One region of the Pseudobutyrivibrio sp. UC1225 genome, then DNA from elsewhere that is predicted to be linked to it. Evidence: predicted binding sites of a transcription regulator. Region 1 holds the regulator's gene; each other region holds the start of a gene.

Region 1 (10,139 bases):
TATATCAAGAGCAAGCCCTTCGGGGGCTTCGCCCTCTTGACATTGCACCAATTGCAATATAAATGGTAGTCAAGCAGGCTTGAAACTGGGATTGTGGCGGCGCCAAAATGTCTAATTACGGGTATATAGTGAGATATAGTTTTTAAAAGCATCCCATATATCAGTTTCATGATTTTGGGATGCATGAAAAATAAATATTTCAAGAGTAATGCATCCCAATTTACAGTTCCAAATTTTGGGATGCATAAATTAACTATTTTTATAGAAAAAATATCAAAAATTATATTAGTTTAAATGAAAAATGCATCCTGAAGATGTTTATTTGATTTTGGGATGCATTAACTGCTAAAAAAATGCATCCCAGAAATAATTATTTCTATATGGGATGCATGAGTTAGAAAAAGTATGCATCCCATATGGCACTTATAGTCAATCGGGATGCATGAATGTGACTTGTGGCCTTGCCACAGTCCCATTTTCAAGATATGATTTGGCAACAGCAGGTTGAAAATAAAAAAGAGGTCCAGCCAAAAATGGCTGGACCTTTTAATAATTTCTCTTATTATCCTTCTACAGAGTAGTTAGGAGCTTCCTTTGTGATGTGGATGTCATGTGGATGTGACTCCTTAAGTGAAGCAGCGGAAATCTTTACGAACTTGCCGCGCTCCTGAAGCTCTGGGATAGTAGGGCAACCGCAGTAACCCATACCTGAACGGATACCACCGATGAGCTGGAAGATAACGTCTTCAAGGCTTCCCTTGTAAGCAACACGTCCTTCAACGCCCTCTGGAACGAGCTTCTTAGCACCTTCCTGGAAGTAACGGTCCTTAGAACCATTCTCCATAGCTGCAAGAGATCCCATACCACGGTATACCTTATATTTACGACCCTGGAAAAGCTCGAATGAACCAGGAGCTTCGTCGCAACCTGCGAACATTGAACCCATCATACATACTGAACCACCAGCAGCAAGGGCCTTTGTCATATCACCAGAGTACTTGATACCACCATCAGCGATGATTGGAACACCGTATTCCTTAGCAACAGCGTAGCAATCCATGATAGCTGAAATCTGTGGAACACCGATACCTGCAACAACACGTGTTGTACAGATAGAACCAGGTCCGATACCAACCTTAACTGCGTCAGCGCCAGCCTCGATAAGAGCCTTTGTAGCCTCGCCTGTAGCGATGTTACCAGCAACTACCTGAAGGTCTGGATAAGCAGCCTTAACCTTCTTAACAGCCTCAATGATGTTCTTTGAGTGACCGTGAGCTGAATCCATAACGATAACGTCAACCTGAGCATCAACAAGAGCCTGAACACGCTCCATCATGTTTCCTGTAATACCAACACCAGCACCGCAGAGAAGACGCCCCTGGTCATCCTTTGCAGCGTTAGGGTACTTAATCTGCTTTTCAATATCTTTAATTGTAATGAGTCCCTTGAGCTTGAAGTTGTCATCTACAATAGGAAGTTTCTCTTTACGAGACTTGCCAAGGATTTCCTTTGCTTCTTCGAGGGAAATACCTTCCTTTGCTGTAACAAGACCTTCAGAAGTCATTGACTCGCTGATTTTCTTTGTGAAATCTGTTTCGAATTTGAGGTCACGATTAGTGATGATACCGATAAGTGTGCCGTCTTCCTTTGTGATAGGTACACCAGAAATTCTGAACTTGCCCATAAGCTCATTAGCTTCTGCAAGTGTGTTGTCAGGTCCTAAGAAGAATGGGTCAGTAATAACACCGTTCTCAGAACGCTTTACTTTATCAACCTCTTCTGCCTGCTGCTCGATAGACATGTTCTTGTGGATGATACCAATACCACCCTGACGAGCCATAGCGATAGCCATGCGTGACTCTGTAACAGTGTCCATAGCGGCACTCATCATAGGAATATTTAACTTAATTTTCTTTGTAAGATTTGTGTGAAGATCAATAAGATTTGGGGTAACTTCCGAATACTGTGGAACCAGTAAGACGTCGTCGAAAGTAATACCATCACCGATAATCGATGCCATAGGGGGGAACCTCTCTTTCTTTAACTACGAATTAAATTTTTATAGATTATAGGTTACAAAACTGACAGTGTCAATGAGAGATTTTGATTTATTTTGCGTTTTTTTGAAAGCACAATAAACAGTTAATGAAAATAATTGACACATAATTGATAAACCAAAGATATTTAACAATTTTGTACCCCAAAATAAACAGAAAATCGATTTTGTCTTATTGAATAATTTTATCAATAGTTCTATCATATAATCACGACATTATGGGGATGAGCGCCGGTTTGTTTTTGTCAATCATTCGTTGCAGAAATTTAGTTCGTCCCAGTAACTATAAAAATGTCTCTATATAATAAGGAGGATTTAGAAATGCCAAGAGCAAAACAGTCTATGGATGGTAACCAGGCTGCAGCACACGTTGCTTATGCGTTTACAGATGTTGCTGCTATTTACCCTATCACACCATCCAGCCCAATGGCCGATTTCGTTGACCAGTGGTCAGCAGCAGGCCTTGAGAATATTTTTGGAAATCAGGTAAAGGTTGTAGAGATGGAGTCTGAGGCAGGTGCTGCAGGTGCCGTTCACGGTTCACTTGGTGCAGGTGCACTCACAACTACATTCACAGCTTCACAGGGTCTTCTTCTTATGATCCCTAATATGTACAAGATCGCTGCTGAGCAGCTTCCTTGTGTATTCGATGTATCAGCTCGTACAGTTGCTACACAGTCACTTAACATCTTTGGTGATCACTCAGATGTATACGCTTGTCGTCAGACAGGTTTCGCTATGTTATGCGAGACAAATCCACAGGAAGTTATGGATCTTGCTCCAGTAGCTCACCTTGCAGCTATCGAGGGTAAGGTACCTGTACTTAACTTCTTCGATGGTTTCCGTACATCACACGAAATCCAGAAGATCGAGAAGTGGGATTATGCAGATCTTAAAGAGATGGTTAACATGGATGCTATCAACGAGTTCCGTGCTCGTGCACTTAATCCAGAGCATCCTACAATGCGTGGTTCTCATGAGAACGGTGACGTTTTCTTCCAGCACAGAGAAGCATGCAATACATACTATGATAACTTCCCAGCAGTTGTTCAGAAGTACATGGACAAGGTAAATGCTAAGCTTGGTACAGATTATAAGCTTTTCAACTACTATGGTGCTGCTGATGCTGATAGAGTCATCGTTGCTATGGGTTCTATCAACGACGTTGCAGAAGAGGTTATTGATTACCTCAACGCACACGGCGAGAAGGTTGGTGTACTTAAGGTTCGTCTTTACAGACCATGGTCTTCAAAGGCATTCGTTGAGGCACTTCCTAAGACAGTTAAGAAGATCGCTATCCTTGACAGAACAAAGGAGCCAGGTGCTCTTGCAGATCCTCTTTACCTTGATGTTGCTACAACACTTCGTGAAGCAGGTCTTAACGACATCGTTATCTGCGGTGGTAGATACGGTCTTGGTTCTAAGGATACTCCTCCTTCATCAGTATTCGCTGTATACAAGGAGTTAGAGAAGGACGCTCCTAAGAGCCGTTTCACAATCGGTATCGTTGACGATGTTACTAACCTTTCACTTCCAGAGGTTAAGCCAGCTCCTATCACTTCAGCTCCTGGTACAAAGGAGTGCAAGTTCTGGGGTCTTGGTGGTGATGGTACTGTAGGTGCTAACAAGAACTCTACAAAGATCATCGGTGATCACACAGATAAGTTTATCCAGGCATACTTCCAGTATGATTCAAAGAAGACTGGTGGTGTTACTATTTCTCACCTTAGATTTGGTGACAACCCAATCAAGTCTCCATACTATATCAATCAGGCTGACTTTGTTGCTTGCCACAACCCAGCTTACGTTACACAGGGCATGAAGATGGTTCAGGACGTTAAGCCAGGCGGAGTATTCATGATCAACTGCCAGTGGTCAGACGAAGAGCTCGAGCAGAAGCTCAACGCTGAGGCAAAGAAGTACATCGCTGATAACAACATCCAGCTCTACACAATCAATGCTATCGATAAGGCTATCGAGATTGGTATGGGTAAGAGAACAAACACAATCCTTCAGTCAGCATTCTTCAAGCTCGCTGATGTAATGCCTATCGATGAGGCTGTTGATTACATGAAGCAGGCTGCTAAGAAGTCATACGGTAAGAAGGGTGACGATGTTGTAAACATGAACTACAACGCTATCGACGCTGGTGTTGACGCTGTACACAAGGTTAACGTTCCAGATTCATGGAAGAACCCAGCAGCTGATCCTGCTAAGCCAGCACTTGAGGGTCGTCCAGAGGTTGTTAAGATGGTTAAGGATCTCCTTGAGCCTATCTCTAAGATGGATGGAGATTCACTTCCAGTATCTGCATTCTCAGGAAATCCAAACGGACAGTTCGAGCTTGGTGCTGCTGCTTACGAGAAGCGTGGTACAGCTGTAACAGTTCCTACATGGGATCCAGAGAAGTGTATCCAGTGTAACCAGTGTGCATTCGTATGTTCACACGCTACAATCCGTCCTTACATGCTTTCAGAGGATGAGGTTAAGGCAGCTCCAGCAAACATTAAGCTTGCTGATACAAAGCCAAAGGCTTCAGAGTACAAGTACACAATGTCAGTATCTCCACTTGATTGTATGGGATGCGGCGAGTGTACAACAGTTTGTCCAGTTGGTGCTATCACAATGGTTCCACAGGCAGACGAGGCAGACGAGCAGCCAGTATTCAACTACTTAGTTGCTAACGTTGGACGTAAGGAAGCAGCAGGTTCTGACCTTACAGTTAAGGGTTCTCAGTTCAATCAGCCACTCCTTGAGTTCTCAGGATCATGTGCAGGTTGTGCAGAGACTTCATACGCAAGACTTATTACACAGCTCTTCGGTGAGCATATGTATATTTCAAACGCTACAGGATGTTCTTCAATTTGGGGTGGTCCTGCAGCTACATCACCATTCACAGTTAACAAGGATTCTAAGAAGGGTCCAGCATGGTGTAACTCACTCTTCGAGGATAACGCACAGCACGGTTTAGGTATGGAAGTTGGACAGAAGTACCTCCGCGATCGCGCTATCGAGTCTGCTAAGAAGGCAGCTGAGGCTGGTTCTGCAGAGCTTAAGGCTGCATTTGCTAAGTTCGAGGAGACAATGAACTCTACACGTGAGAACAGTGCAGCAACAGACGTACTCGTAGCAGAGCTTACAAAGAACGGTTCTGAGGACGCTAAGGCAGCACTTGCTCTTAAGGATTACCTCGCTAAGAAGTCTGTATGGATCTTCGGTGGTGACGGTTGGGCATACGATATCGGATTCGGCGGTCTTGATCACGTACTTGCTTCTGGTGAGAACGTTAACGTTATGGTATTCGATACAGAGATGTACTCTAACACTGGTGGACAGGCTTCTAAGGCTTCTAACATCGGTGAGGTTTGCCAGTTCGCTGCATCAGGTAAGGAGATGTCTAAGAAGTCTCTTTCTGAGATCGCTATGTCTTACGGTTATGTATATGTAGCTCAGATCGCACTTGGTGCAAATATGGCACAGGCTGTTAAGGTTCTTGCTGAGGCAGAAGCTTACAACGGTCCTTCACTTATCATCGGATACGCTCCATGTGAGCTTCACGGTGTTAAGGGTGGTATGAACCACTGCCAGGATGAGATGAAGAAGGCTGTAGAGGCTGGTTACTGGAACCTCTTCTCATTCAACCCAGACCTTAAGAAGGAAGGAAAGAATCCATTCACTCTTACTTCTAAGGAAGGTGACTACAGCAAGTATCAGGACTTCCTCAAGAACGAGACACGTTATGCTCGTCTTACAAAGGCATTCCCAGAGCGTGCTGATAGACTCTTCGCTCTCAACGAGGAGACAGCTAAGGAGCGTTACGCTCACCTTAAGAAGTTAGTAGATCTTTATTCATAAGATTTAGATAGCTTAAATCAAAGCCCCATGCTTTAAAGCATGGGGCTTTTTCTGTTGCGTTCTTGTGGTCACTTTGCTAAAATATTACTAGATATTGTGGTACGAAAATTTCAATATTTGGAGGAAAAGCAATGAAGTGCCCATTTTGCGGAAGCCAAGACACTAGCGTTATTGATTCGAGACCTGCAGATGACAATACAAGTATTAGACGTCGTCGTTCTTGCCCAGAGTGTGGAAAGAGATTCACTACATATGAAAAGGTAGAGACTATTCCACTTATTGTTATCAAGAAGGATAACAATAGAGAGCCATACGACAGAGCAAAGGTCGAGAAAGGCGTTCTTATTGCATGTAGAAAGCGTCCAGTTTCTGCAACACAGATTTCTAAGGTGGTAGACGAAATCGAGACAGAGATTTTCTCTCTTGAGGAAAAGGAGATTCCTAGTACACGCATCGGTGAAATCGTTATGGAGCATCTTGAGAATGTGGATCCAGTTGCATACGTTAGATTTGCATCGGTATACCGCGAGTTCAAGGATGTTAATACCTTCATGGATGAGTTAAAGCGCGTATTAGATAAATAATGCACCAAGCGGCCCCCTTTGGGGAAGAGTGCAAAAGGGAGTTAAGTATTCATCCTTGCATCCGATATATAGGGTACAAAGATAAATACGGAGATGTTATATGAATATTTCGGGAATTCGCCCATCAGATGGGTTTTATGAAAAGAATATAAATAAGGCTGTATCAGGAATGATTTCTTCAGCTGCTGATAGCAAAGTTGAAGAAGGAATTCAGGTAGCTGGCAATGACAGAGACATAGCTGCTTCTCTTTCAATTAGTGAGGCAGGTAAGGTTGCAGCAAAGAATATCGCTAAGGCAGTCGGCGATATGGAAAAGGATACAGCAATCCATCGTTATCAGTATTTGGTAAAGACCAATACAGAGGTTGCAAAGGCTGATGACAAGGGATTAGAAAACTTCACATTATAATCTGGATTCATCAGACTCAGGCTAAAACAAAAGCCTGAGTCTTTTTTTGCACTTTTTTTAGTCGTTTTTATTAGGGGCAAATGTCAAGTGGGAAAAATTTTTGATATATGTGAAGAAACTGTGAAAGAAATTCTATTTACTTAATCTAGGTTTGACTTTACCATTTTCTATGAGAATAAATAAGGGGATGAGATTTACACCCAACTCATCCCTAAAAAATATGAAGAGAATGGAGGACATGTATGAAAGGGGTTAAGAGCAAAGTTATGTCTGTTGCTCTTTGCTCGGCTATGGCCATTACAACTATTGGTAGTGATATAGGCATGGTTGTAAATGCAGAGGAAACTGTAGCCGAGACTCGTGACGAAACCGATGAATTAGTTGAGGAGAAGGTGGAAGCTGATTCAAAGGTTGAAGATGAAGTAGACGAGACAGAAGTGACGGAAGAGACAGATGTAGTAGAGACAGATGTAGCAGAGGTCGAGGAGACTGAAGAATCTGAAACTGAATCTGAGGAAGTGTCAGATGAAAAAGAGCTGAAGAAGCAGGAAGACTCTGAAGAAGATAAGGATGATGAAATCAAGCTTATTGCATCCTTTGATTTCGACAATGAAGAGTCAGGCTTTGAGGGAGCGGGAGCAAAGGCAGTAAACCACGGTGTAAAGGTGGCAGATACTGAGCTTGTTAAGAATGCAGCATACTTCAATGGGGAGAATGCTTATCTTGAAGTAGAGAAAAGCAATGGCGACAGCCTGTTAACCGGGGAAAATGAAATTACAATTTCTTACCTAAGACAGGCAGATAAAAGTGGAAAAAGTTGGACATTCTTTGCGGCTCCAAATAAAAATAGCCAGGTGTACAGAAGTGAAAAGTATCTTGGAGTCCTTGATGTAGGCAACAATATTACTGTTGAAAGATACAATTCAAATAACAATGATCGCCCAGGTCAGCTTTCTGTAAATGGAATTAAGAAAGAATGGGATCATATTGTTGTGGTTCTTGGAAAGGACTATACAGCAGTATATGAAAACGGAAAACTAAAAGAAGCAAAGCATGATTACAGCTTCGACACAGATATGTCAAAAATGCTGAAGGATAACAGTATACTCCAGATTGGTAAAGCTAATTGGGATGGTGGTGAATACTTCGGCGGTTATATCGATGACTATCGTATTTACGAAGGTGCAATGAATGCCTCAGAGGTTGCTGATTTATTCTCACAGTTTGAGGAGAAGATTGCAGAAAAGCCTGAGGAGCCAGAGGTAGTAGAGGATGAGCTTCAGGCAGATTATGATGCTCTTGAGATTTTCCAGGCTGATGATGTAAGAGGAAACATCACTCTTCCTTCAGAAGGAAAATATGGTTCAAAGATTACATGGAAGTCGAGCGACACAGATGTAATCACAGATAAGGCTACAAAGAATGATGATTACGCATCTACACCAGCAGGCGTAGTTACAAGACAGTCTGAGGATACAAAGGTAATTCTTACAGCTACTGTATCCAAGGATGGTGAAGAGAAGGAAAAGGAATTTGAGGTTACTGTTAAGGCTAAGAAGAAGCAGGAAAAGACTACAGATTACCTTTTTGCATACTTCACAGGAAATACAGTAAAAGGCGAGAATATTTTCTTCGCTGTTTCTAATGATGGTCTTAATTACAGCGAGCTAAACGATGGCAAGGATGTACTTACATCTACAAAGGGCGAGAAGGGGTTAAGAGACCCATTTGTTATGAGAAGCCATGAGGGTGATAAGTTCTACCTTATTGCAACAGACCTTAGTATTGGACGCAACGGTGACTGGACAAGAGCTCAGAAGTCTGGAAGCCAGGCAATCATGGTATGGGAGTCAAAGGATCTTATCCACTGGGGCAATCAGCGAATGGTTACTCTTACAGATACCATTGAGGCAGGCTGTACATGGGCACCAGAGGCTTATTACGATGAGATTACTGGAGAGTATGTAGTTTTCTGGGCATCTAAGACTACAGCAGATAACTACGGACTTCAGAGAATCTACTATAGCAAGACGAGAGATTTCAACACCTTTACTGAGCCAAAGGTTTGGATTGATAGAAAGACAGTATCCACAATCGATACAACTATAGTAAGTGGAAATGATGGATATCTTTACAGAATCTCTAAGAACGAGGGAGGCGGAACTCTTCCAGATGGAACAAAGCTGACAGCTTCAACCGTATATATGGAGCGTTCTAAGAGTATCTTCGGTGAGTGGGAGAAGGTTGATTCGCCATCTCTTGAGGGCATTCAGGGTGTTGAAGGACCTACAGCTTTCAAGTTTAATAAGGATGATGTAGAGGAAGATACATGGTGTGTTCTTCTCGATCACTTTGGAGGAAGTGGATACAAGCCAGTTATAACAACTGATATTGCAAAGGGTAAGTTCAAGACTCCAGAGGAATATGCTCTTCCATCTGCTCCAAGACACGGAACAGTGCTCAACATTACCTCAGAAGAGTACGATGCTTTGGTAAAGGAATATGGCATCAAGGAGCCAGAGAAGGACCCACTTGATATGGAAAATATTCCAGATGATGTTTTATACTTCATCGATTCAGGTGCAAACTCAAGCACTAAGTTCAACAAAATAAGCGATAAGTTTGGTGTTCTCAATGAGACTCCAGATGCTATCTATGGAGAGGATAGCTCTTGGGGAATCGTAAATGAGGATGAAGCAAATTGTGGAAAATATACATCTTCCAGTGATGATGTATTCTCAGATGGCTGGTGGGCTAGAGGCGACAAAAACTGCGAATATATCGTCCCTCTTTCAGAAGGTGAGTACGTAGCTACTGGTATCTTCAATGAATGGTGGAGCGTAACAAGACCTATGAACTTCTATGTTACATACAAGGATGACAAGGGCAAGGAAGTTAAGTCTGATGTGACAACAGTTAAGCTTTCAGGTTCTGAGCCACGCATCATTGATAAGGTAGAATTCAAGGTGGAGAATGTAGCTAAGACTACTGAGGTTCACTTTGTTGTTACTCCTGAAAAATCAGGAGATCCAGATCCAGTTATTTCAGGTCTTATGATTTCTGGTACAGCTCAGAAAGCTGAAGTGGTAGAAGAAAAGGCTTTTGATACTGAAATCAAGCTTAACCCATCACAATCAACACGTTTCAACGATACAGATGAAGACGGATTTGGTGAGTTCCAGGGCTGGGGTACATCCCTTTGTTGGTGGGCAAACAGAATAGGCTACAATAGCAA
Region 2 (10,139 bases), on a different contig from region 1:
TTGAAAATGAAAAGACCCAATCGCCATCCAGAGGAATACAGGGACTGTATCATCTGGCAAGTGGAATGGGTCTCATAATCAATATATTTACTGTTGTGTCTGGGTGGCTTGGGCAGGTAGCTTGATGCGAAGCTTTGTGATTCGCTTTTTTTCTACTGCAAGCACACGGATGATGGTGCCATCCTCGGAAACATAGGTCTCACCCACATTAGGGAAATGGTCGAAAGCACCTACTATGTAGCCGCCGATGGTATCGTAATCATCACTTGTAAAGCCCAGTGGAATCAGCTGGCATAAATCTTCTAGATTCATAGAGCCCAGCACCTGATATTCTCTGTCGCTGATTCTAACAAGAGGATCTTCCTCATCTTCATCATATTCATCACGGATTTCGCCTACGATTTCCTCCAGCAAATCTTCAAGTGTAATCATGCCAGAAAGCTCGCCGTATTCATCTAATACGATAGAAAGTGAAGCGGATTCTTCACGCATTTCATCGAAGAGGTCTGATACGTTTTTCATTTCATAGGTGAAGTAGGTATCTCTCAGATAATCTCTTACAGAGAAGTTATCTGAAGGGCCAACCCCAAGAAAATCCTTCATGTTGATGATACCCAGAACCTTATCGGTATCTGGCTCGCAGACAGGAATACGTGTATACATATCCTCTTTGAATACGGCCATCAGCTCATCATAAGTGATATCAGCATCCACCATTGTCATGTCGATTCGAGGAATCATAACCTCCTTGGCACATGCATCTGAGAAATCAAACACCTTGTGAATCATGGTGCGCTCATCCTGTTCAATGGCGCCACTTTCATGGCTTACATCTACCATGGTACGGATTTCTTCTTCAGTGATGGTCTCATCCTTGAAATCTGGGTCAATGCCAAAGAGCCGGATAAAAAGACCTGCAAGGAAATTAACGATGGCAATCACAGGAGTGAGTATCCACATGAGACCGCCTACTGCAGGTGCATATCTGAGGCTCAGCTTAGTGGAATTTAATGTAGCCAGAGACTTAGGAGTAATCTCACCAAAAATTAATATCAATAGAGTAAGAATTCCTGTGGCAATTCCAGCACCATAGTTACCAAAAATCTGAATTGCAAGAGTGGTAGCAAGTGATGACGCTGACAGATTAACTATATTATTCCCAATAAGGATAGCAGAAAGCATCTTTTTGGGACGGTTAATAACGTTTAACACTCTAGAAGCTTTTTTGTCTCCATCATCAGCCATGGTCTTAATCTTAATTTTATTTACAGTTGTCAGAGCTGTTTCTGCTGATGAAAAGAACCCAGACAAGCCCAAAAGAATAAAAAGAATTATCAACTTAATTAACAAGTGAACATCCAAATGTAAAAATCCTCCTTAAAACACAAAGATAATATCTCTATTTGCGACATATTATAACACATAAGGATAGAAGTGGGGAAATTTACATGAACTGAATTTAATGCATATTTAGTATAGTATTTTCTCTTAAATTGCTTTAAAGTTATTATTAGATTTTTAAGAGAGAAGAAGAGTTTATGAAGAAAAAACTGCTTATATTAGCATTAGCTATAGCTGCAACAGTCGGTTTTGCTGGATGCAGTAGGTACAATCAAAAAGAGATTGAGCTTAGAGACCAGGGCATAGCAGCCATGGATGAGGGTAGATATGAAGATGCCATTGCACTTTTTGATGAGGCCTTGGGTTGTTCCATTGGAAAGGTGACAGACCTGGAGCTGGATGTAGATTATTTTAAGGCAGCAGCCCAGTTTAAGAATGGACAGTTTGAGGATGCAGCCACTACATATTCATACCTTATTAAATATGATGAGAAAAACTATAAGCCATATTTCTTAAGGGGCAGCATATATGCCAGCGAGGGAGAGATTGGTCAGTCTATAAAAGATTATGATGCTGCAGTAGCCATAGATGAGAAGAACTACTTACTTTACATAGAGATTTATGAAAACCTTAATGCTTTGGGATATACAAATCAGGGACTTGCCTATTTGAACAATGCTTTGGAGGTTACAGATAAATCTCCTGAAGCAAAATACTTTAAGGGTAGAATTTATTACATGCTGGGTCAGACCGCAGAGGCGGAGAAGCTTCTGAAGGAAGCCATCGAGAAGGATGTAATAGATGCAAAGCTTTATCTTGCCAAGATTTATCAGGACACTGGGGATTATGTTTCAGCCCAGGATCTTTTGGAAGAATATGCAGAATCCGATCAGGTAACAAGCGATGCTCTGGGTACACTTGGAGATATTGAATTATCCAGTGGCAATTATGATAATGCGCTGGGGTATTATGACGCTGGGTTGAGTCTCGATTCCATCGGCAATATGCCTCAGCTCATGAAAGGCAAGGCAGCAGCCCTTGAAAAGCTATACAGATTTGATGAAGCAAAAGAGGTTATAACACAATATCTTGAGTCTTATCCTAACGATGAGGAGGCAGCAAAAGAGTTAGTGTTCTTACAAACCAGGTAATTTTCTGAAAAGACGCACTACAATATGTGGTGTGTCTTTTTTGTGTTTAAATACTAAATATTGTGTGTGTTGAATCGTGATTCTACTTAGAAAATTATCAAAACTCAAAATCAATTTTAGGTAATTATGACGAAAAACACTATATATGGGTTTAATCATTGACCCACCACCCTATATTTTGTAAACTATAATCAGTCGAGAAAACCTTGGAAGAACGCTTTAGTTAGGACATCGGACAGGTTCATTGGGGAGTCCTTTTAGGGGAGATTTTAATATGAGAAAGGAATATTGGTGAGAAGAATTGTTTGAAGTTGTAAAAAGAGATGGGGAAATTGCAGAATTTAATTTAGGCAAGATTAATGATGCCATCGCAAAGGCATTTGAGGCTACTGGGAAGGAATACAACGACGATATAATTGGCTTACTATCACTTCGTGTTTCAGCAGATTTCCAGAGTAAAATCAAATCTGGCAAGATTTCTGTTGAGGATATCCAGGACTCTGTTGAGAACGTATTAGAGCAGACTGGATATACTGACGTTGCAAAGGCTTACATTCTATATAGAAAGCAGCGCGAAAAGATGCGTAACATGAAGTCTACCGTTCTCGATTACAAGAACGTTGTGGACAGCTATGTTAAGGTAGAAGACTGGCGTGTAAAAGAGAACTCTACAGTTACATATTCTGTAGGTGGTCTCATTTTATCTAACTCTGGTGCTATCACAGCTAATTACTGGCTTTCAGAGATTTACGATGAGGAAATCGCTAATGCTCACCGTAGCGCAGATATCCACATTCACGATCTTTCTATGCTTACAGGCTACTGTGCAGGCTGGTCCTTAAAGCAGCTTATTCAGGAAGGCCTTGGCGGCATCACAGGAAAGATTACATCAGCACCAGCAAAGCACCTTTCAGTACTTTGCAATCAGATGGTAAACTTCCTTGGTATTATGCAGAATGAATGGGCAGGAGCTCAGGCTTTCTCTTCATTTGATACATACCTTGCGCCATTTGTTAAGACTGATAATCTTTCATATGAAGAAGTTAAGAAGTGCCTTGAGGCATTTATATATGGTGTAAACACACCTTCACGTTGGGGTACACAGGCTCCATTCTCAAACATCACTTTAGATTGGACAGTACCAAACGACCTTGCAGAGCTTCCAGCTATCGTTGGAGGCAAGGAGCAGGACTTCAAATATAAGGACTGCAAGAAGGAAATGGATATGGTTAACAAAGCCTTCCTCGAGATTATGATTGAGGGCGATGCTAATGGACGTGGTTTCCAGTATCCTATTCCTACATATTCTATTACTCGTGATTTTGATTGGTCAGATACAGAGAACAATCGTCTCTTATTTGAAATGACAGCTAAGTACGGTACACCATACTTCAGCAACTATATTAATTCAGATATGGAGCCAAGCGATGTTCGTTCTATGTGCTGCCGTCTTCGCCTTGATCTTCGTGAGCTTCGCAAGAAGTCAGGTGGATTCTTCGGTTCAGGCGAGAGCACCGGTTCTGTAGGCGTTGTTACTATCAACCTTCCTCGTATTGCATATCAGGCAAAGGATGAGGCAGATTTCTATGCTCGCCTTGATAAGCTTATGGACATCAGCGCTCGTTCACTTAAGATTAAGCGTGGTGTTATCACAAAGCTTCTTGATGAGGGATTATATCCTTACACAAAGAGATACCTTGGTACATTTAACAATCACTTTTCTACAATCGGTCTTATCGGTATGAATGAAGTAGGTCTTAATGCTAACTGGCTTCGTGCAGATATGACTAGCAAGAAGACACAGCAGTTTGCAAAGGATGTTCTTAATCACATGCGTGAGCGTCTCTCTGATTATCAGGAGATGTACGGAGACCTTTACAATCTCGAGGCTACTCCAGCAGAGTCTACTACATACCGTTTTGCAAAGCATGACCGTGAGCAGTTCCCTGATATCATCACAGCTGGTAAGGAAGGCGATACACCATTCTACACAAATAGCTCACACATGCCAGTAGAATATACATCAGATATCTTTGATGCTCTTGAGGTTCAGGATGAGCTTCAGACGCTTTATACATCAGGTACTGTATTCCACGCTTTCCTTGGCGAGAAGCTTCCTACATGGGAGTCAGCAGCAAACCTTGTTCGCAAGATTGCTGAGAACTACAGATTACCTTATTACACCTTGTCACCTACATACTCAGTATGTAAGGAGCATGGCTACATCTCTGGCGAGCACTACACATGCCCACACTGCGGAAAGCCAGCAGAGGTATACAGCCGTATCACAGGCTACTACCGTCCAGTACAGAACTGGAACGAAGGTAAGACACAGGAGTTCAAGAATCGTAAGCTTTACGATATCGCAGGTTCTGTATGCCGTCGTGCAGGAGAGCAGTATCAGGAGCGCGTAGCAAAGGAAATGCCTAAGGTTAATCTTGAGATTGTATCAGAGGAGCCAAAGACAGGTGTTAAGTATCTCTTCACTACAAAGACATGTCCAAACTGTGCACGTGCAAAGGAGATTCTTGAGGACGAGGAGTACATCCTTGTAGATGCTGAAGAGCAACAGGATCTTACAAAGAAGTATGGCGTTATGCAGGCACCTACACTTGTAGTTGTTAACGGAGATGACGTTAAGAGATATGCTAATGCAAGCAACATTCAGAAGTATGTTGATGAAAATTAGTCAATAAAATCGAGATAATACACAGGAGATGTGGCTATAATGCTACATCTCCTTTTTTGTGTGATTCTTATGTAGAAAACTCATGGCAATAAAACACGTTTTTTGGCAAGAAAGTCGGATTGACCCTCTTAGATAATCATGATAAATTATCATTTGTGATAAATTTGTGAAAAAAGTATGTCCTATATGCGGAAATGACACACAATTGAGCTTTTCGTATAATTTGTCACGAAGTATTGAGAAAGGGAAAATGATATTGAAAAGGCACTTCAAAATCGCCACGTTAAGACGGCTAGTGGCGTTGACGATGCTTTCGGCATTGTTATTTAGTAACACCGCCGTATACGCCGATACGGTCAGTGAAGGCGAGCCTTCACAAGAAGAAGTAGTAAGCGAAACAGGTAATACAGATAGTTTAAGTAGTACATCATCAAGTAATTCTAGCAATAATCTTAACAATACCGTTTCTGGTACAGACATCACAGAAGACAACAACAGTAATACTACAACAGAAGAAAATACAGATTCAGATTCATCTGAGAGAACAGTTTCTTTAGATCTCTCTGATGAGGAAGAAGAGTTTGATTTAGCAGATCTTATTTCAGAATCAAAGTTTGAGATAAACTTTGGTGGATTTGGCAAACAAGATTGCGAGCATGAGAAACTTAATGAGGAAAAGGTTTGTTATGACGTAGATCCTGATAATGATGGACAGCACATTGTTTGCTATTTGTGTGAGGATTGTGGAGAATATGTTTCTTCAGGCAAATCTGTAAAGTGTACATCAGACGAAAAGAATCACTACAAGAAGGCTGACGATAAGCAGCACGTTGTATATAACAAGTGTACAGAATGTGGAAGAGTTCTTAATGAAAAGACAGTTGATTGTACACCAGTAGTAGTTCGCTATGAGCGCAAATCTGATACAAACCACACAGTACACGAAAAGTGCTCTGATTGTGGAAGAGAGTTCCATCATGAGGAAGATTGTGAGTGGGTAGGCCTTGAGGATAATAAGAACCTTAGACACTGTTCACATCAGGATCAGGGTTGCACAAATATCAACGACCAGAGATCACATGATGTTGTTATCTCAAATGTAAAGGTAACACCAGCAGCTAATGCTAAAAATGTAAAAGACGGAGTTACAACATTCGATGAGAAGATTGTTGTAGATTTTGAAGTTAAGTGCGAAGTATTTAACACACTTTCAAAAGAAGAGGTTCAGAGATACTTAACTGTATACGCAGCATACACTGATTATAACTGCAGAAATAATGGTAAAACAAAACGTTTAGAGATGCAGTCTTATGATAAGGGTGTTGCAACATATCAGTTGCGTTCAGAAGATATTAACACTAATGAAGAGCCATTCTACATCACATACATTGCCGCTGAAAGCACATTTGATGGAAGAGATAAGGATAATCTTAAAACTGCTACTGAAGAGCTTAATTACTATATGACATATGGTGATCCAGCAAAGCAGGTTGATAAACTTACTAAATCAATTGTAAGCGGAGATGGTTCTAATTATGTAGAAGGTACTTGGTATTCAAAGCACCTTCATGGTGAGAAAAACTTATTTGTTTCTTATAAGGGTGGTACAACAAAGCAGATTACTAATCCTGTTTTATGGGAATTAGATGAGGCTGGTAACACTTCAACAAAGGTAAAAGAAATTAAAGCAGAATGCGTGGATAAGTCTGTTCGTATTCCAGTTTATTGCCTGTGGTGGCAGGTAGGAGAAATCACTATTCCATACTACGAGAATGATTATGAGTACGAATTAGAGTTATCTGATACAGATGAGAGTGAGCATAGATATGAATTCAGATTCGAGATTGATGGAAAAGAATTCAAGCAGCCTGTAGTTACAACAAAGATTGATAATGTTGCACCTAAACTCAAGCTTACATTTGACAATAATAAGTTTGAGAATGAGAAGTACTATAAGAAAGATAGAAAAGCTACTTTTGTATTAGTAGACAAAAACATTGATTCTAGCATTAAGAATAATGTAGTTATTAATTCTTGTGAAGGTAGCGCTACCATTAACGAAATGACTGGTTCAAATGGCAGCTACACAGGTTCTATCGACTTTAACGAAGATGGTATTTATTCTATTGGAGATATTAAATTTACAGATTATGCTGGTAATGCGTTTGTATTTACAGATGATACTGACAAGAATTACTGCAAAGAGTTTGTAATCGACAAGACAGCTCCAACATTAAAGATTACATTTAATGATGTTAAGCCTAAGAATGAAAAGTACTACAAGGAAGGCAGAATTGCTACATTTGTATTAGAAGATAGAAATATCGATACAAACGAAGCAAAGATGGATGACATTAAGGTACATACTAAAGAAGGCAAAGTAACTAAAGTTAACGAATTCGAATTTAATGAAATGACTGGCTCAAATAGTAAGTATGTTGGTTCAGTCGAATTTAATAATGATGGTATCTATTCAATTGGTGAAATCAAAGACCTTAACTTAGTAGATAAGGCTGGAAACGAGATAGTATTTGCTGATGGTCAGGATATGAACTATAGCTCAGAGTTCGTAATCGATAAGACACCTCCAAAGCTTGATATGATTACATACTCAAAGCCTACTAGCAAAACTGGAAGATACTACAAGAACAATGTAGATATTTCAGTACATGTTTCAGATAGAAACCTTAGCACAGATACTTACATTGGTACTAAGTTAGACGGCAAGTCATTAGAGAAGCAGGTAAACTTATCAAAGGTAGAGGAGGACAATTCAGCTACAATTAATTATGTTGCAGAAGCAGAAGGCAAGCACGTATTAACTGGTAAGATTTACGATTTAGCAGGAAACTGCACAGATATCAACGATGAAAGCAATGAATTCGTAATTGATAAGACTGCACCTACAGTTGATAAGATTACATATTCAGAGCCTACTGGAAGAAGCGGACGTTTCTATAAGAATGATGTACAGGTTTCAGTACAGATTAACGATTTATATCTTAGCGCTGATTCTTATATCACTACAGTGTTAGGAAAAGATTCTTCTGTTGAGTCAGGAGAAAAGGCAAACTTATCTAAAGATACTAACGGCGCTGGCGCTATCGATCTTCTTGTTAAGAAAGAAAGCGAGCACAAATTAATTGGTAAGATTTATGACTTGGCAGGAAACTGCACAGAAATCAATGATTCAGCTAATTTCTTTGAAATCGATAAGACTATTCCAGTTATCGACGTTAAGTTTGATAATAACAGCTCATTAAACGGCAACTACTTCAAGGCTGCACGTAAGGCTGAGATTACATTTACTGAGAAGAACTTTACAGCTGACCAGGTAACATACGACAGAGTAAATGGTAACTTAAGTGTTCTTCCAGGGCTTCAGAGATACTCAAATAAGGATATTAAGAACATTACACACATCGACTTTGACGCAGATGGTCGTTATGCTTTCACACTTGTTTGTGAGGATAAGGCTGGAAATATCTCAGAGAAGTTCGTTTCAGACGAGTTCGTAATTGATATGACTCTTCCAGAGATTGAGATTTCTGGTGTTGAGGATATGTCAGCAAACAATGGCAAGGTTGCTCCTGTAGTTGTTTCTAAGGACGCTAACCTTACAGATGCTTGTACAGAAATTTCCCTTGTTGGTTCAAACAACGGAAAGGTTACACCAAGCATTTCAAAGACAAATGGTACAGAGACATTTACATACTCATTTGCTGATATGGCACATGAGAAGCAGAATGACGACCTTTACACATTGTCAGTTAAGCTTACCGACCTTGCTGGTAATACAGTAGAGAAATCAGTTAAGTACTCACTTAACAGATTTGGTTCTATCTTCGTTCTTAGCGATGCAACAAAGGCTATGGTTGATGGTTACTATGTAACAAAGCCACAGGATGTTGTTATCACGGAGATTAACGTAGATAGCCTTACAAAGAAGGAAGTTTCAGTAGCTTTCGACGGTAGCGTTAAGGAGCTTAGAGAGGGTGCTTCATTTACAACAAATGACACTACAAACTCTAACGGATGGCATTCAATCAGCTACAACGTTGGCAAGGCAAACTTCAAAAAGGACGGTATTTACTCAGTAACAGTATTCTCTGAGGACAGAGCTTCTAACAAGCAGAGTAATCAGTCAAAGGATGCTGAGATTGAGTTCCTTCTTGATAAGACAGCACCAAGTGTTATCGTTTCAGGTCTTGAGGATGGTGGAATCTACGAAGAGGAGAGCCACGACTTCTCAGTAAACGTAACAGACACAATCGGTGTTACAGACATGAAGGTATTCTTAAATGACGAGAAGCTTGCTAGCTTCACAGCTGCAGAGCTCAATGAGAATGGTGGTACAGCAGTACTTACTATTCCTACAATGGATGATTACCAGAAGGTAACAATCAAGTGTACAGACGTTGCAGGTAACGTTGCAAAGCTCGAGTACAACAACCTTCTTGTATCAGTTAAAGCTGAGGAGTTATTACTTGAGGACAACCTCACACCTACAGCTAAGCTTGATGCAGGTATTCCAGCAGTTGCATCTGCTCTTAGATCATCTAAGACTCTTGTAGCAGGAATCATTCTTATTATTGCAGCTTTTGGTTTAGCAGGCGCTACAGTTTATAAGAAGAAAAAGCACTAATTAAAATATATTTGTTACTGCTCACGGTCAGATATTCTGACTGTGGGCGGTAGCAATTATTTAATAATTTGAACCAATAGCTGAGCCTTCAGTTATTAGCTGAGATTATTAATAATGTTATGAAATAAAAAGGAAGAGTAGGAGAAAAAAATGAAATTATTAAAGAGACTTTGTACATTCCTCGTTGCTATGGGGATTGCCTTAGCACCAGTAACACCTGTTGCAGCAGTAGACAGTGTCGTAGATGCAGAGACAGCTAAGCAGGGCGTTGTTCAGGTAAACACAGTTATCGTAGATGAGAATTCAGAAAAGC
Region 3 (10,139 bases), on a different contig from region 1:
TGGATATATAGATAAAAATCGCTTTTTTAAATACGTAGATATATTAGTATTCTTACTTCCCATATGGATTAGATATCCAGAAAGAAGGAAAAAGATGCTGGTACCAACACTTCCCCAACCACCATTTTTATATACGCAAAAAAAGGACTGGCTGGCACCAGCCTCCATACAAAAGTGGTAGTTAAATATCATAAGTATTGCGAGAATACGAATTATATCAAATTGTGATTTACGGTTTGATTTTGTAGTCATTAATTTCACCTCGTATTAGAGGGTACCATATAGTTTATTCATTTGTAAATGAAGGTTTCACGGAGAGATGTTATGGGCGCGAAAATTACGGTTATAGTAGATAATATTTCAAATATGGGACTAGAAGGAGAATGGGGGTTATCTCTTTTGATAGAGTTTTCTGATAAGAAAATTTTACTAGATACAGGGGCTTCAAATTTATATTTGAGTAATCTTAAAAGCCTTGGTTTTGATGTGGCTGATATTGATTATGGGGTTCTTAGTCATGCTCATTATGATCATGGAAATGGAATGCCTTCGTTCTTTAAAAATAATTCCAAGGCAAAATTCTATTTGCGTGAGGAGGCTCTTGAAAATTGCTACCATAAGCGCAAGTTCTTTAGAGTCTATATCGGCATCCCAAAACACGTGCTAAGAGATTATCCTGATAGAATCGAAAAAGTGTCTGGAGACTATAAACTTATGGAGGGAGTCTATCTAATCCCTCATAAGTCTGAAGGATTATCTTTGATAGGAAAAAGAGAAAAAATGTTTATAAAGGCAAACCATAAATGGTTTCCTGATGACTTTGCCCATGAACAAAGTCTTGTTCTAGATACTAAAAAAGGTCTTGTGATTTTAAATTCTTGTTCCCATGGTGGAGTTGAAAATATTATAAATGAAGTGCAATCTACCTTTCCTGAAAAACGTATATACGGATATATAGGTGGCTTACATCTATTTAATAAGAGTGAAGAGGAAATCCTGTCAGTAGCAAATACTTTTAAGGAAAAGAATATTGAATATATATGCACAGGCCACTGCACCAAAAACAGGGCTTATGGAATATTAAAAAGTGAACTGGGAGACAAACTGGAACAACTGAAAGTTGGTCTTGAAATAAATATTTGATGTAGAAGGAGGATAAAAATGGACGCTAATATTATTAAAAGAAATGAATTACTGGCACAGAAGGTTATTAAAGGACTAGAGTCTAGAAACATGAGTGGTTATTATGCTTCAAATAAAGAAGAAGCTTTAAAGAAAGCTTTAGAGCTAATTCCTGAGGGTTCTTCAATTTCTATGGGTGGAGCAATGTCAGCTCATGAAATCGGGCTTGTTGAAGCTTTAAAAGAAGGTGAATATCACTTTATCGATAGAGATGCTGCAACGGATAAAAGAGCAGCAATGCTTTCAACTTACGATGCTGATTATTTCCTCAGTAGTGCCAATGCAATTACAGAAGATGGAGTAATGATTAACATCGATGGTAATGCAAACAGAGTCTCAGCAATTGCCCAGGGACCAAAGCATGTTATTTTCATTGTTGGAATGAATAAGGTGTGTCCAGATGTAGATTCTGCCATAAAGAGGGCAAGAAATGTTGCGGCACCTATTAATGCACAGCGTTTTGGATTATCTACTCCTTGCGCTAAGACAGGTTCTTGTATGGACTGCAAGTCACCAGATACAATTTGTTGTCAGTTCCTTATGACTCGCTATTCTCGTCATGAAGGCCGTATTCACGTGATTCTGGTTAACGACAATCTGGGATTTTAGTGAAATGTGTCTGAATTGTTAAACTTTATTTTGTGTTTTGTGAACCTATTGACTACTAGATAGTGTGGTGGTAGTATAAAACCATCAACACAATATCTAGTAGTTTTTGTTTTGAATCAACTAGATATTGACAGAAAATTCTAAAATTATTAGCAGTTTTTTAATAAATTTCCGGAGGTTAGGTATGAATCGTTTTGTAGTTAAAAAGGATGGTGCACTTGAGCCATTTGATGTACAAAAAGTTGTAGAGGCTGTGGGGAAGTCAGCTACACGCGTTCTTGTAAAATTTACTCCTGAGCAGGAGAAATTTATATGTCAATTTGTTGAGGAGAGAGTGGAGGAGCTTGGCCTTGAGAAGATTGAGATTGCGCAAATGCATAACATTGTTGAGGGTGCTTTGGAGCGTGTTAATCCAATGGTTGCAAAGAGCTACCGCGATTACCGCAACTATAAGCAGGATTTCGTTCAGATGCTTGATGATGTTTATAAGAAGTCTCAGAACATCATGTACATCGGTGACAAGGAGAATTCAAATACTGATTCGGCCCTTGTTTCTACCAAGCGTTCATTGATTTTTAACGAGCTTAATCGTGAGCTTTACAAGAAATTCTTCCTTACAACAGAAGAAGTTCAGGCTATTCGTGATGGCTATATTTACATTCATGATATGAACGCCAGAAGAGACACAATGAACTGTTGTCTTTTTGATGTTAAATCTGTTCTTGAAGGTGGCTTTGAGATGGGTAACATTTTCTATAACGAGCCAAAGAGCCTTGATGTTGCCTTTGATGTTATAGGTGATATTGTTCTTTCAGCTGCCAGCCAACAGTATGGTGGTTTTACTATTCCACAGGCAGATCAGATTCTGGAAAAGTATGCTCAGATTTCTTATGACAAGTATTTAAAGAAATATCTTGATTTAGGAATCGATAAGACAAAAGCAGAAGAAGTTTCCATGGCTGAGGTTCAGCGCGATATGGAGCAGGGCTTCCAGGGATGGGAGTACAAGTTTAATACTGTTGCTTCATCACGTGGCGATTATCCATTTATCACAGTAACAATCGGTCTTGGTACATCCGTATTTGCGAAGATGGCATCAAAAGCATGCCTTAAGGTTCGTTCAATCGGACAGGGTAAGCCTGGCTTTAAAAAGCCGGTACTTTTCCCTAAGGTTGTATTCCTTTATGATGAAAATCTTCACGGACCTGGTGGTGAGCTTGAGGACGTATTCGAAGCTGGTATCGATTGTTCAAGAAAGACCATGTACCCAGATTGGCTTTCTCTTACTGGCGAGGGTTACATTGCCAGCATGTATAAAAAATATGGCAAGGTAATATCACCTATGGGATGTAGAGCCTTCCTTTCGCCTTGGTATGAAAGGGGAGGAATGAAGCCAGCTGATGATGAAGATGAGCCAGTCTTTATTGGTCGTTTCAATATCGGTGCAGTTTCACTTCATCTTCCAATGATTCTTGCAAAGGCACGTCAGGAATCTAAGGATTTCTACGAAGTACTTGATTATTATTTGGAGATGATTAGAAAGCTTCACATTCGTACATATGCTTATCTTGGAGAGATGCGTGCATCTACAAATCCACTTGCATACTGTGAGGGTGGTTTCTACGGTGGACATCTAGGCTTCCATGATAAGATTAAGCCTCTTTTAAAGGCGGCTACAGCTTCCTTTGGTATTACAGCCTTCAATGAGCTTCAGGAGCTTTACAATGGTAAATCTCTTGTTGAGGATGGAGAGTTTGCATTAGAGGTACTCAAGCACATCAATGAAAAGGTTAATCAGTTCAAGGAGGAGGATGGCAATCTTTATGCTATCTATGGTACACCAGCTGAGAATCTTTGCGGACTACAGGTAAAACAGTTCAGAAATAAATATGGAATTATAGAAAACGTATCTGATAGAGAATATGTTTCAAATTCCTTCCATTGCCATGTTACAGAAGATATTACACCTATTGAAAAGCAGGATAAAGAAGGACGCTTCTGGGAGCTTTCAAACGGTGGGAAGATTCAGTATGTTCGTTATCCTATTAACTACAACCGTGAGGCTGTAAAGACACTTGTACGTCGTGCTATGCAGAAGGGCTTCTATGAGGGTGTTAACCTTTCCCTTTCATATTGCGATGATTGCGGACATGAGGAACTTGAGATGGATGTTTGCCCAGTTTGCGGTAGCAAGAATCTCACAAAAATTGACCGAATGAATGGATATTTATCTTACTCACGTGTAAAGGGAGATACACGTCTTAACGAGGCGAAGATGGCGGAAATCGCTGATCGTAAATCTATGTAAGATTTTGTAGACTTGGAGAATAATTGTAATGAATTATCATAATATAACTAAAGATGACATGCTTAATGGCGATGGTCTTAGAGCTGTGCTTTGGGTTTCGGGCTGTGACCATCATTGCAAGGATTGTCAGAATCCTATTACTTGGGACCCAGAAGGTGGACTGAAATTTGATCAGGCTGCCAAAGATGAATTGTTTGAAGTACTGTCCAGAGACTATATTTCCGGAATTACATTCAGCGGAGGTGACCCATTGTATCCAGGAAATCGAAAGGAAGTGACGGAGCTTGCCCGGGAAATTAGGGAGAGGTTTCCCGGCAAGACCGTCTGGCTCTATACTGGATTCACTTACGAGGAAATTAAGTCTTTGGAAATCATGGAATATGTGGATGTTCTTGTTGACGGGGAGTTTGAAATTGATAAGATAGATTTACAGGCAAAATGGCGTGGAAGCATCAATCAGCGGGTTATTGATGTTCCTCAGACTAGAAAGCTAGATCAGATTGTTTTGCATGTAGATTAGACTAAGGGAGATTATTATTTTATGAATATTAATATTACAAAGCTTACCGACTCTGCAAAGCTTCCAGAGAGAGGTTCAGAGTATGCTGCAGGCTATGATTTGTTTGCAGACGTTACAGAGGAGGTAAAGATTGCACCACACGAGACCAAGATGATTGGTACAGGACTTGCAATGGAGATTCCAGTTGGTTATTTTGGCGGTGTTTTTGCACGAAGCGGACTTTCTGCAAAAGAAGGTCTTCGTCCTGCAAACTGTGTAGGTGTAGTTGATTCAGATTACAGGGGAGAAGTTAAGGTTGCTCTTCACAATGATGGAGAGGTTGAGAGGGTTATTACACCAGCAGAAAAGATTGCTCAGCTTGTAGTAGTGCCTTTCCTTTCAGTAGAATTTTCTGAAGTATCAGAGCTTTCAGATACAGCTCGTGGAGCTGGTGGTTTTGGTTCTACCGGAAAACACTAAATTGATATTAACTGGCGCCTGGAAATCCAGACGCCTTTTAGACGTTTTATAGACGTTTATAATTATTTTTTTGAAAGAGAGAATTTTTATGGCAAAAAAAGTTACCTATGATGAAAGCAGTATATCTGTTTTAGAGGGACTTGAGGCTGTTAGAAAGCGTCCGGGTATGTACATCGGTTCTACCTCACGCAAAGGTCTCAATCATCTTATATACGAAATCGTAGACAACTCAGTTGATGAGCATCTTGCAGGAGAGTGTGACACTATTTATGTTACTCTCGAAAAGGATGGCAGCTGTACAGTTGAAGATAATGGTCGTGGTATTCCTGTTGGTATGCACGCTAAGGGTGTTCCAGCAGCACGTCTTGTATTCTCTACACTTCACGCAGGTGGAAAGTTCGATGACAGTGTTTACAAGACCTCGGGCGGTTTGCACGGTGTAGGTTCTTCAGTTGTAAATGCTTTGTCTGAATATATGGTAGTAGATATTTCCCGTGAAGGATTTGTTCACCACGACAGATACGAGAGAGGTGTTCCTACAGAAAAGCTTGTAGACGGACTTCTTCCAAAGGTTTCAAAGACAAACAAGCACGGAACAAAGATCAATTTCCTTCCAGATGCAGAAATATTTGAAAAGACATATTTTAAGGAGGATGAGGTAAAGTCACGTCTTCACGAGACTGCTTATCTTAATCCAGGTCTCACTATCAACTATGCAGATTTACGTGGTGAGACACCAGAATATATTACATATCATGAGCCTGAGGGAATCATGGGATTTGTTAAGGAAATTAACAAATCAGCAGAGACTCTTCACGATGTTGTTTACTTCAAAGGTAAATGCGATGATGTAGAGCTTGAGGTGGCCTTCCAGTACTGCAACGAATTCAAGGAGAATATCCTCGGCTTCTGTAACAACATTTACAACTCTGAGGGTGGTACACACATTACAGGATTTAAAACTGTACTTACTACAGTAATTAATAACTATGCTCGTGAGCTTGGTATTCTCAAAGATAAGGATGCCAACTTTACTGGTGCAGACGTTAGAAATGGTATCACAGCAATTGTCAGTATTAAGCATCCTGATCCACGTTTTGAAGGACAGACTAAGACAAAGCTTGATAACCCAGATGCATCTAAGGCTACTCAGAAAGTATGCCAGGATGAATTCGTTTTATTCTTTGATAGAAACTTAGAGACTTTAAAGGCAATCATTTCCTGTGCAGAGAAGAGTGCCAAGATTCGTAAATCCGAAGAGAAAGCAAAGACTAATCTTCTTACAAAGCAGAAGTTCTCCTTTGATCAGAATGGAAAGCTCGCTAACTGCGAATCCCGTGAAGCAGATAAATGCGAAATCTTTATCGTAGAGGGAGATTCCGCTGGTGGTTCAGCAAAGAAAGCACGTAATCGTATGTATCAGGCAATCATGCCTATCAGAGGTAAGATTCTTAACGTTGAAAAAGCATCAATGGACAAGGTTCTTGCCAATGCGGAAATTAAGACTCTAATTAATGCTTTTGGCTGTGGTTTTTCAGAAGGCTACGGTAATGACTTTGATATTACAAAGCTTCGTTACAACAAAATTGTTATTATGGCAGATGCCGACGTGGATGGTGCTCATATCAGTACACTTCTTCTGACATTCTTCTACAGATTTATGCCAGAGCTTATTAGAGAAGGCCATGTTTATATTGCAATGCCACCTCTTTACAAGGCAATCCCATCAAAGGGAGAAGAGGAATATCTTTATGATGATGTTGCTCTTGAAAAATATCGTAAAAAGATGGAAGGAAAATCCTTTACTCTTCAGCGATACAAGGGTCTTGGTGAGATGGATGCTGAGCAGCTTTGGGAGACTACACTTGATCCAGAACGTCGTAAGCTTAAGCTTGTAGAAATTGAGGACGGTCTTATGGCTTCAGAAGTTACAGAGCTTCTTATGGGTAGTGATGTTGCTCCTCGTAAGCAGTTTATTTATAAGCATGCAAAGGAAGCTGAGCTGGATGTTTAATTCCGGTAATTGATTTGAAAGGATATATTATTAATGGCACAAGAAATTATTAGAACTGAATATTCAGAGATAATGCAAAAATCCTTCATTGACTATTCCATGTCTGTAATACTTGCTCGTGCAGTACCAGATGTTAGAGATGGTCTCAAGCCTGTACAGCGTCGTACACTTTACGATATGTATGAGTTGAAGGTTGATTATAATAAACCCTACAAAAAATCTGCCCGTATCGTTGGTGATACAATGGGTAAATATCATCCACATGGTGATAGCTCCATTTACGAAGCTTTGGTTGTAATGAGCCAGGACTTCAAAAAGAGCCTTCCTCTTGTGGATGGTCATGGTAACTTTGGTTCAATCGAAGGTGATGGAGCCGCTGCCATGCGATACACAGAGGCACGTTTGGCAAAGGTTGCTCAGGAAGTATATCTTGGCGACCTTGATAAAAACGTTGTAGATTTCATTCCTAACTACGATGAGACAGAAAAGGAGCCAGAAGTACTTCCAGTACGTGTTCCAAATCTTCTTATCAATGGTTCAGATGGTATCGCTGTAGGTATGGTTACATCTATCCCTCAACACAATCTTGGTGAGGTTGTTGATGGTGTAATTGCTTACATGAAGAATCCAGATATTAGCACTGCTGAAATGATGGAGATTATTCCAGGTCCAGATTTTCCAACAGGTGGTATCGTTACAAATAAAGATGATTTGCTGGAAATCTATTCTACCGGTGTAGGTAAAATTAAAATTCGTGGAAAAGCCGAAATCGAAAAGATTAAGGGTGGTAAAGAGCAAATTGTTATCACTGAAATCCCTTATCCTATGATTGGCGCTAATATCGGTAAGTTCTTAAATGATATCTGTAGTCTTGTAGAGACAAAAAAGACTAATGATATTGCAGATATTTCAAACCAGTCTAAGGGCGAGCAGATGAGAATCGTTATCGAGCTCAGAAAAGGTGCTGATGCCCAGAATGTACTCAATCTTCTTTATAAGAAGACTCGTCTTGAGGATACCTTTGGTGTAAATATGCTTGCGGTTGCTGATGGTAAGCCTGAGACTCTTGGAATTGTTCCAATTATCAAGCATCACGTTGATTTCCAGTATGAGCTTTGTACTAGAAAGTACACACATCTCCTCGGAAAAGAGCAGGAGAAAAAAGAGATTCAGGAAGGTCTTATAAAGGCATGCGATGTAATCGATTTGATTATCGAGATTCTTCGTGGCTCAAAGGATGTTAAGCAGGCAAAGGCCTGTCTCGTAGATGGAATTACTGCTGGAATCAAGTTTAAGTCACAGAAGTCTAAAGCAGATGCAGAGCAGCTTCATTTCACAGAGAAGCAAGCTCAGGCAATTCTTGATATGAGACTTCATCGCTTAATTGGCTTGGAAATCGAAGCTTTACGTGGCGATTATGCTGAGACAATGGATAAGATTGCCAGATACACAAAGATTCTTGGTTCTCGTGCTGAGATGGCAAAGGTAATCATCAAAGATCTTCAGGCAATCAGAAAAGAATATGCAAAAGATCGTCGTACAGTTATCGATAATGTAGAGGAAGCTGTTGTAGAAGAGAAGCCTATTGAGGTTATCGATGTGGCTGTTCTTATCGACAGATTCGCATATGCCCGTGTGGTAGATATGCCTACCTTTGAAAGAAATAAAGAGGCTGCAGAAATCGAGTCAAAGAAGATTGTATTCTGTAAAAACATAGATAAGATTTGTCTGTTTACAGAAAAGGGAGACATGCATGCAATAAAAGTTTTAAGTCTCCCATTCGGTAAATTTAGAGATAAGGGTCAGCCTATTGATACCGCTGAAAAGGGCTCAAAGATTGACCTTACCAAAGAGAATCTTATATTCGCTGATTCAATGGAAAATATTATTAAGAATAAGCTTATCTTTGGTACAAAGCAGGCAATGATTAAGCTTGTTGATGGTAGCGAATTTGATGTTTCCAGAAAAACAATTGCTGCCACAAAATTAAATGACAAGGATGAAGTAATCTGCGTTAAAATTATTAATCCTGGTGATACAGTTGTTATGCAGTCGGCAAAAGATATGTTCTTAAGAATTGAGGGAGATACAATTCCAGAGAAGAAAAAGACTGCTGCGGGAGTTAGAGGAATTAAGCTTGCAAAGGGTGATGAGCTTACAAATATCTACGTGCTTTCAGAAGGTGATTCACTAGAAGTAAAAGTAAAAGATAAAGCTGTTGCCCTCAACCGACTTCATATAGGAAGCCGTGATACTAAAGGAGTTAAGAAGTGATAAAAAACATTTATTTTGACTTGGATGGTACATTAATCGATTCTGCTCCAAGTATCATAGAAGGTCTTAAAATTACACTTACTAAGTATGGATATGATATCCCAGATTATGCAACACTTCGTAAATGCGTAGGACCTCCTTTTACATATTCGTTTCCTAATTATCTAGGTGTTAGAGATGAGGATTTTAAAGAGGCTGTGGCTACATACAGACATTACTATGATGCTGAAAATGGATGTTTAAATGTTGAGGCCTTTGAAGGTGTGGAGGGTCTGCTTGATGCACTTGTAAAAAGAGGCTACTGTCTATTGGTATGTACCTCTAAGCCTGAACCTACTGCACGAAAGATCCTTGAATATTTAGGAATAGATAAATATTTCACTGATATTTGCGGTTCCACAATGGATGCAAAGATTAATACAAAAGAGCAGGTTATTAATCTTTGTTTCAGCAGATCCCCTTGGCATCAAAAGGAAGAGACTATACTTATTGGAGATACCAAATTTGACGTAGATGGAGCAAAGGCTGCTGGCATTGATTGCATTGGAGTTTCCTGGGGATTTGGTTCTACTGAAGAAATGCTGGAGCATGGCGCTTTAGAGGTCTTTGATTTTCCAAGTGAGGTGTTAGATTACATTGAATCAAATTAAGACTAATCGAGTAATTCAAATAATTTATCCATTGTTGGTATATTTTATTGTCTATCAGCTTGGTAGTTCTTTATTGATGGATTTATATGCTGCAAATATAGGCAGGCTTATGTGCCTGCTTAT

Evidence for each region. Region 1 encodes NrdR, which represses ribonucleotide reductase genes. Its sites were predicted from a motif close to CACAANATNTTGTG; they were not measured.
Region 2: BMZ41_RS08225 (ribonucleoside triphosphate reductase) is a predicted target of NrdR. The motif match lies at 2,511-2,524, and genes of this name have one in related genera.
Region 3: nrdD (anaerobic ribonucleoside-triphosphate reductase) is a predicted target of NrdR. The motif match lies at 1,880-1,893, and genes of this name have one in related genera.

The regions. Positions count from the first base shown of each region.
Region 1 covers NZ_FOVQ01000002.1:222,504-232,642, forward strand. The annotation lists gene guaB (IMP dehydrogenase) at 563-2,020, opposite strand; gene nifJ (pyruvate:ferredoxin (flavodoxin) oxidoreductase) at 2,378-5,911, shown strand; gene nrdR (transcriptional regulator NrdR) at 6,043-6,495, shown strand; gene BMZ41_RS03950 (hypothetical protein) at 6,596-6,904, shown strand; gene BMZ41_RS03955 (family 43 glycosylhydrolase) at 7,147-10,139, shown strand, end outside.
Region 2 covers NZ_FOVQ01000005.1:99,685-109,823, forward strand. The annotation lists gene BMZ41_RS08210 (hypothetical protein) at 1-125, shown strand, start outside; gene BMZ41_RS08215 (HlyC/CorC family transporter) at 88-1,362, opposite strand; gene BMZ41_RS08220 (tetratricopeptide repeat protein) at 1,539-2,492, shown strand; gene BMZ41_RS08225 (ribonucleoside triphosphate reductase) at 2,794-5,181, shown strand; gene BMZ41_RS08230 (Ig-like domain-containing protein) at 5,432-9,826, shown strand; gene BMZ41_RS08235 (FHA domain-containing protein) at 9,977-10,139, shown strand, end outside.
Region 3 covers NZ_FOVQ01000001.1:229,419-239,557, reverse strand. The annotation lists gene BMZ41_RS01180 (acyltransferase family protein) at 1-252, opposite strand, end outside; gene BMZ41_RS01175 (MBL fold metallo-hydrolase) at 325-1,143, shown strand; gene BMZ41_RS01170 (lactate utilization protein) at 1,162-1,791, shown strand; gene nrdD (anaerobic ribonucleoside-triphosphate reductase) at 1,976-4,099, shown strand; gene nrdG (anaerobic ribonucleoside-triphosphate reductase activating protein) at 4,128-4,619, shown strand; gene dut (dUTP diphosphatase) at 4,641-5,078, shown strand; gene BMZ41_RS01150 (DNA gyrase/topoisomerase IV subunit B) at 5,167-7,092, shown strand; gene BMZ41_RS01145 (DNA gyrase/topoisomerase IV subunit A) at 7,126-9,366, shown strand; gene BMZ41_RS01140 (HAD hydrolase-like protein) at 9,363-10,016, shown strand; gene BMZ41_RS01135 (CPBP family intramembrane glutamic endopeptidase) at 10,003-10,139, shown strand, end outside.